One region of the Vibrio ponticus genome, then DNA from elsewhere that is predicted to be linked to it. Evidence: predicted binding sites of a transcription regulator. Region 1 holds the regulator's gene; the other holds the start of a gene.

Evidence for each region. The regulator CRP, encoded in region 1, controls carbon source genes, mostly activating them, when cyclic AMP is high. The targets are predictions, from matches to a motif close to TGTGANNNNNNTCACA.
Region 2: a site for CRP is predicted at 1,921-1,936, ahead of mlc (sugar metabolism global transcriptional regulator Mlc). Genes of this name have one in related genera too.

What each region holds. Positions count from the first base shown of each region.
Region 1 is NZ_AP019657.1:3,159,915-3,164,130, reverse strand. Features, by position in the region: gene GZN30_RS14280 (hydrolase) at 1-211, shown strand, start outside; gene GZN30_RS14275 (YheU family protein) at 265-477, shown strand; gene GZN30_RS14270 (phosphoribulokinase) at 670-1,539, shown strand; gene crp (cAMP-activated global transcriptional regulator CRP) at 1,938-2,570, shown strand; gene GZN30_RS14260 (DUF1338 domain-containing protein) at 3,021-3,812, opposite strand; gene astD (succinylglutamate-semialdehyde dehydrogenase) at 3,926-4,216, opposite strand, start outside.
Region 2 is NZ_AP019657.1:1,815,306-1,819,521, forward strand. Features, by position in the region: gene GZN30_RS07860 (chemotaxis protein CheV) at 1-525, opposite strand, end outside; gene mlc (sugar metabolism global transcriptional regulator Mlc) at 626-1,843, opposite strand; gene GZN30_RS07870 (patatin-like phospholipase family protein) at 2,100-3,254, opposite strand; gene cydH (cytochrome bd-I oxidase subunit CydH) at 3,267-3,359, opposite strand; gene GZN30_RS07880 (sodium-dependent transporter) at 4,059-4,216, shown strand, end outside.

The DNA.
Region 1 (4,216 bases):
GATCAAACTGCCAACCCAGATCATTCACGCCAAAGATGATCCCTTTATGACTGATGCGGTGATCCCTCACTTTGTGCTGCCTGACAATATCGACTATCGACTGCTGGATAACGGCGGGCACGTCGGCTTTGTCACTGGCTCACTGCTCAAACCAAGATTCTGGCTAGAAGAGATGCTACCCGCTTACTATCAGCCACTAAAAACCGCATAATGTTAGAGCCAGCAAGACTGGCTCTCTCCCAATCATAAAAGTAAGAGGTATTTATGATTATCCCTTGGCAAGAAATTGCTGCCGATACCCTAGACAATTTAATTCGTGAGTTTGTACTACGTGAAGGAACCGACTACGGTGCGGTTGAGGTTTCACTACAAGCTAAAGTCGATCAAGTAAAAGCTCAGCTCGCTTCTGGCGAGGCAGTGATTGTCTATTCTGAGTTGCACGAAACCGTGGATATTCAGCTTAAACAGAAATTCTAATCTCTATGCGGCATAGACACTTCTGTGCCGCTACACCGTATTTTCTTCACCCATGCCCACAGTAGAATCTTTTAAACAAAAAGTTAAAGCATGTTATATTGCTGTGATATCCAAATAAGTCTGCCCAGCGCAGTACTGACTTGGAACAAACATAATTATTAACAGGAACGTTAGTTTTAGACAGGGTTTGTCATGTCAGCAAAGCATCCAATCATTGCCGTCACTGGTTCTTCTGGTGCGGGTACTACCACGACCTCCGAAGCCTTTCGCAAGATGTTCAATATGATGGACATCAAACCCGCCTGGGTTGAGGGGGATAGCTTCCATCGTTTTACACGTCCTGAAATGGATGTGGAGATCCGCAAAGCCCGTGAACAAGGTCGCCATATCAGCTACTTTGGTCCGCAAGCGAACGACTTCCCTGCTCTGGCTGAGTTTTTCCGTCAATACGGTGAAGATGGCAGCGGTAAAGTCCGTCGCTACTTGCACACTTTTGATGAAGCGGTGCCTTACAACCAAATGCCCGGCACTTTTACGCCATGGCAAGAGCTCCCAGAAGACAGTGATGTTCTGTTCTACGAAGGCTTGCATGGCGGCGTGGTGGATGGTGATGTTAATGTGTCTCAACATGTCGACTTTCTGATTGGCATGGTGCCGATCGTCAACCTTGAGTGGATTCAAAAGTTCGTCCGCGATACTCGTGACCGAGGTCATTCTCGTGAAGCGGTCATGGACTCAATTGTTCGCTCAATGGATGATTACCTAAACTACATTACGCCACAATTTTCTCGCACCCATATTAACTTCCAACGTGTGCCGACCGTGGATACCTCCAACCCGCTGGATGCGAAGGGGATTCCAAGCTTAGATGAAAGCTTTGTGGTAATCCGCTTACGTGGCTTCAAAAACGTTGACTATCCCTACCTATTAGCAATGATAGATGGGTCATTCATGTCGCGTCACAACACGCTCGTTGTCCCTGGTGGCAAAATGAGTTTTGCGATGGAACTGATTGTCAGACCGATTCTTCAGCAGTTAATAGAAACGGGCAAAATTGGCTAAATAGCGTAACCCAAGTCACCTAAAAGTGTGAGTATTACTGAGCGAGTCACGTACAAACGACCTAGAGAATACTTACCCCTGGGCGGCATTGTGCCTGTTACCTTTGTGGTAAATCAGGCACCGTGACGAGACTCTGAAGTCCGCGTTTTTAAGTCATTTAGGTAGCGATAAACGCGATTACTTTTCATACCGTGATCATGTGCACGTTTTCGCTTATAAAATAGCACCCTGTACCCGATTAAAATCAAGAAATCCTTTGGGAAAAAGGATACTATTTGAAACCGAAACACAAGATAGCTTGCAGCACTAGTAAAGTGCTCTTATCCTAGTTATCCCCATTTTGGGCTTAGCAACAACATGGAAAGCGCAAGCGTACCCTGCAGAGGAAGTGAGATATTATGGTTCTAGGTAAACCTCAAACCGATCCAACATTAGAGTGGTTCCTTTCACACTGTCATATTCATAAGTACCCATCAAAAAGCACGCTAATTCATGCGGGCGAGAAAGCAGAAACTTTGTACTACATCGTTAAGGGTTCTGTTGCGGTTCTTATCAAGGACGAAGAAGGTAAGGAAATGATCCTTTCTTACCTAAACCAAGGTGATTTCATCGGTGAGCTTGGTCTATTTGAAGAAGATCAAGAGCGCACAGCTTGGGTTCGTGCCAAGTCTCCTTGTGAAGTAGCTGAAATTTCATTTAAGAAATTCCGTCAACTTATCCAAGTAAACCCAGACATTCTTATGCGTCTGTCTTCGCAAATGGCACGTCGCCTACAAGTGACTAGCCAAAAAGTGGGTGACCTAGCATTCCTAGATGTAACTGGTCGTATCGCGCAAACGCTACTAAACCTAGCGAAACAACCTGATGCGATGACTCACCCAGACGGCATGCAAATCAAGATCACACGTCAAGAAATCGGTCAAATCGTTGGCTGTTCTCGTGAAACGGTTGGTCGTATCTTGAAGATGCTAGAAGAGCAGAACCTAATCTCTGCTCACGGTAAAACTATCGTTGTGTACGGCACTCGCTAATTCACACCTGTGAGCGAATAAGATTACAAAAGCCACCCTCGGGTGGCTTTTTTCTTTAGCGGAATCGAGAATTTGGAACGCTTCGCTCCGAGATCGGACTTCGAGATAAAACAACTTAAACCCCGTTCCATACACGAAGCACTCCAATATCTGTCAGCGGCAGCATTCCGTGTGAGAAGCATTCCCGTAGCCGTAAGCGACAGCGTTCCGTGCGCGAAGCATTCCCGCATCCGTAAGCGGCAGCGTTCCGTGCGCAAAGCATTCCCACATCCGTGAGCGGCAGCGTTCCGTGCGCGAAGCATTCCCACCTCCGTAAGCGGCAGCGTTCCGTGCGCGAAGCATTCCCACCTCCGTAAGCGGCAGCGTTCCGTGCGCGAAGCATTCCCACCTCCGTAAGCGGCAGCGTTCCGTGCGCGAAGCATTCCCACCTCCGTAAGCGGCAGCGTTCCGTTATCCGTTGGTACTCTCAAATATCTTATCGGCTGATGCGGCGACAAAGCCGGGGTAAAGCTCACCGTCTGCCATTGGGTAGCGCTTAGCAAACTCGTAGAAACCTCCGGGGATAAGCACTACCCCATCCTCAAATTCCACTTGAACTTTATCTGCCATGGTAGACGATTGTTCGAGCAACACATCGGGGGAACCTTTTACCTCTCCGCCGGATTGGTTAATCACAAAACCACAAGCTTTGAGATAGTCATTCACCTGTTGCACTTGGTCAAACTGATTGAGCTGATTAACACTCACAGTAAAGTGGTTGGCGCCATAACCGTGCGCGGCTAACCACGCGGCGTACTCACTCTCTTGTGCGAGCAGTTGATAATCTTGATGCGTCAATTGCCAAGGACGACCAGCGTACAAAAACTCACTACCTTGCATATCCTCCGCGGATACTTGAGCAACCAACTGTTTGACTATCGTTTGTAGCTGCGCAGAGCACTCTTCGACTTTAAGTTGACTAATAAACACTTTAGGTTGAGTTGGATCAGGGTGTTGATAGTGCTTGGCGACCAGTTTTTTGGCTTCAAACAGATAATCGCCAGCTTCTTGGTAGCCTAACGCTAAGAAAGGTTTAGCTAACACCTCTAACTCAACTGGCGCTAAGTTGAAGGTACGCAGGGCAATGTGGTCATTGATGAGTGGTTCATCTTCTTGCAGCAGCTTATGCACATTACCCGCTGAGGGGCAAAGGCGTGAGGTATAATCTTCCCATAGCGACTGGAACAATGTATCTGGCGTCATAGCGCCTCCTTGTTTCGGTGTAGGGTGTTGTTATTGTTCTTTGAGTAAGTCAATCAAGTGTAGTGTAAGACTAAGTCACTAGAGTATTAACCTATGTGACTTAGTCTAAGTTTTTACAAGATGATACCCGGGCTTAAGCTATCAGGTAACAAGGTTTGCTCACCTTCCATCGAAGCCATTGGGTAGGCGCAGTAGTCAGCCGCGTAATAAGCACTTGGACGCAAGTTACCCGATGCGCCCGGTCCACCAAATGGCGCATCGCCACTGGCTCCGGTTAACTGACGATTACGGTTAACGATACCGGCGCGAATGTGCTCAACAAAATATTCCCACTCCGCGTCATCGGTGGAGACTAACCCTGCCGACAAACCAAAGCGAGTATCATTGGCGAACTCTACCGCTTG
Region 2 (4,216 bases), 1.3 Mb from region 1:
TTCATCCAATACACCTTCTGAGATCGATACATCGTAATCGATAATTTCAGCAAGTACTTTCTCTACATCGATAATCTCAATGATCTGTTCATCATCACCATCTTTAACGCGAGTGATCGCCGTTAGGTAGTTAGAACGACCGGCAGTTTTTGGCGGCGGCTGAATATCGCTCCAAGTGGTATTAACGATATTACGCACTTGACCCACTAAGAAACCTTGCACCGTGCGGTTGTATTCCGTGATGATTAAGTTTTCTTCTTGGTTCTCTAGTCGAGATGGTGGAAAGCCAATTGCTGAACGCAAATCAATAATCGGCACAGACACTCCACGTAAAGAAGCAACACCAGTGATGTTGTAGTGTGCGCCTGGCAATTTAGTCAATGGTGGGACTTTGATGACTTCACGTACTTTAAACACGTTAATCGCAAACAGTTGACGGCTATTTAGGCTAAAAAGCAATAGCTCCAAACGGTTTTCACCAACCAGTTTGGTACGTTGGTCTACAGTGTTTAATACTCCGGTCATATCAAATCTCTACAGCAGTTGTCTCGATAGTGCGATGCTTGGCTTAATATCTCGCCAATCAAGAAACTAGATATCCAGACTGATCAACGAGATAAATTAATTACCCTTCTATCACTTTCATAAGCAATAAGCCATCATATAGTGCCTGTTTTACGAGTGCAGCACCAGTCATTGTTGCTTGTTTGTAGAAACGTGACTCAACTAATTCAAGATCTTGATGATAAACGGGCAAGCTTTGTTCTTTAATGCACTTTTGCACCGCTGGATATAAGATCTCTTTAGCTTGGTTAATCGCACCACCAATCAAAATCTTTTCTGGGTTGAACAAGTTGATCACCAACGCCGCCGCAGAGCCTAGATACCCTCCAAGCTTCTCAATCACGTCAATTGCGAGAGGATCGCCATCAACGGCTGCTTCACAAATCTGCTCAACAGATACATCTTCAAACTCAGCCAACACCGAATGCTCACCGCGTGCAATGCGCTCTTGCACTTCACTACGAATCGCTTGTGAGCTGGCAACCGTCTCAAGGCAACCACGGTTGCCGCAATGGCAAAGCTTACCTTGCGGATCAATTTGAATATGCCCCAGTTCACCAATATTGCCATGACGCCCTTGCAGTACGCGACCATCAAGAATGATCCCTGCGCCTAAGCCATGGTGAATCGAAATCAAGACTGAGTTTTCATTCTCTTGTGAATGACCAAACAGTTTTTCAGCTAATGCCCAAGCACGGGTGTCGTTAGCAATAAAAACAGGTAAGCCAGTCGCTTTGTAGATCTCAGGACCCAGCGCCAAATTCTCAACATTGTAATGCGGCATTTGCAATACAATTCCCTGCTCTGAATTGACTAAACCCGGCAGTGTGATGGCGATGCTGGTAACACGATCTAGCTGATCGGCATAAGTTTGAAAGAACTCTTCGATTTCATGCAGCAGGCGTGCAAGAACATCTTCTTGGTCGATTTCATGAATATCGATTTTATTATCGATTAACACATCGCCGCCAAGTTCATGCAGAGCAATCGTCAAATAACCACGACCAAGGCGCATAGAAAGGAATTGCCAGCCTTCGTTGTTCACTTGCAAACCCACCGCAGGGCGACCACGACTGGTGGCTTCCTGAACAGTGGTTTCATGCACTAGGTGAGCATCGATCAACTCTCGGGTAATTTTAGTAATACTTGCAGGCGCAAGTTCGCTCTCTTTCGATAAGTCGATGCGAGAGATCGGGCCTTTTTGATCAATGAGTTTATATACACGGCCAGCATTGACCTGCTTGATATGATCAATATGGCCTGGGTGAGCCATGTACATAAGAGAAACTCCGAGAATCAACAACTAATTAATTTTTTTACTTTGCGAAGTAATTGTGAAGCGCCTTGGTAGATCGCCGTGACAAACGTCACGTATAAGACTAATTGTTTGTGTCCCCTGTCATATCATTTAGCGATAATTTGCTAGCAGATAGCATTATTTTTCGTTGTGAAAAAAATTAGCAATTAGATGGAGGTCACACTTTTATTACCATATAACTAACAAATATCACAACAATTGAGCTTAGAACTCGTCGCTATTTACAATGAAATGAGAGAGGTTGAGAGGTGAGATTGCATTGATCAAACGTTTCTACACAACGTAGACCGGCGTCTAAACCTAACTGGTAATCGTGCAATAATTCTTCACGGCTACTCATCAATGAGCTGGATAATAGTGGCTGAGAAGGAGCAATCTGCACTATATAGCAATCGTCGGGAGGAGAGATGAGAAAATCCCGTGTCAATGAATACGTTTGGTAATGCACCATCAACATATCCATCAAGCTGGAATCAAAGTTATCGCCCAAAAGATGGCTTAAACGATAAATATCATCGGCACCAAACAGCCATCGCCCGCCATTTAGCGAAGCAATAAAGTGCTCTTTTTTTACTTGCTTAGAACGTTGTACTCGTTCACTAAAAAATGAATTCCAATCGTGCTTCCACTGCCCCAGTTTATGCTGCCAATGCTCTTGAACTAGATTGAGCGAGTCGCGATACCACTCCACTTCACTTTCTTGACTGACAAGTTGTTCGGGTACAGGGGTATCATCTTCTTCAGTACGAATCACTACTATGCAGCGTGAACCCTGCCGCCATGCCTCTTGCACTGGAATCGAAGCGGAGACACCACCATCGATGTAATTGCCGTGGCTAAATGCCACTTCATGTTCATATAGACGGGGAATCGCACAGGTTGCGATCAAGACTTTTTTCCATTCCTCGCCAAGCATTGGCAAATAACGGTCGATCAGACGCGAGGAATCTGTCACTGCAGCAAATGCTTGGCGTGAACCTAGCACGCGGCGTCCCATATCCACATCTAATCGATATGGGTAGTCACAAATCTTATCTAGTGCCCAATCAAGCCCAAGGTATTGCTTGCGGCGAATATAGCTAAATAAGTGAAAAAACTCGGCTGAAGTAGTCAAATCAAGTATGAAAGAGCGCCCTATGCCTTTTTGACGACAAAGGAATGCAGAGAGATTTAGCGCCCCAGCGGAGGTGCCATAAAAACGATGGAAAGGGTCAAAATCAGAGAGAAGGAAGGCATCCAAAACACCAGCGGTGAAGATACCCCGTTGCCCGCCTCCTTGGGCGACCAGAGCGTTAACCCCACTGGTGTACTTAGAGAGTCGATCTATGTCGACCGAACTAGCAGTGTTAGTGATGACACCGCTGTTACTCATTACTGTAACCGCCTAAGCCGTTGCGACAGCAATGACACCAAAGCCGATTAGTACTGCAAAAATCGTTGCGGTAATAATCAAAGCATACTTTAGATTTAGTTCCATAAGCACCTCCATATACGCTTAACAAAAAAATAACACTCGAACAGAAACCATTCAATTTATGCGCTTTTTTTGTATCCAAATATGACGCCAGTATCACATTTAGATTAGCTCAAATGAAAGGATATGCGTATGTTTTGCTCGCTAAAAGTGAGAAGTGAGAAGTGAGAAGTGAGAAGTGAGAAGTGAGAAGTGAGAAGTGAGAAGTGAGAAGTGAGAATGATAGACAATAGCGCACATGACAATAAAAACGATCGATTTGCTCAATATATAGTCATAACGCCTACAGATTAAAAAAGTTTATTATCTCGATAAACAAGCAAACATTAGCGCATTACCCAGGCTTTTGGCGCACAAACTTCGCACATCAAACCGTAAAACTCGAAAAACAACACATTACCCACCCAACAAAAACATATTGATAACATTTATAATCTATTGCCATAACCGAATATTCTCGCTATTGTGACTGCGCGCGTAGCTGATAATTTCAGTTTTCGCAAACACACATCGTAAATACAAGAACAATATTCTGAGTTTTCTTCAGGCTCACAACATTTTAATTTAATTTTTTGCCAATTCACGGATGAAGGCGCAAGAAAAAATGTGAGATATCCAGCACATTATCTTACCCATCCAGAATTAGGCGAGATAGCCTAAGAAAAGCTTCATACCTCAGGGAGTTGTATACAGGAGTCAACTATGAAGCGAGAACAATGGGGATCCCGCGCTGGATTTATTCTAGCGGCTGTCGGATCTGCTATCGGGTTGGGTAACATTTGGCGTTTCCCATATATGGCCTACGAGAACGGCGGTGGCGCCTTCTTCATTCCTTATCTATTTGCCATGCTCACTGCAGG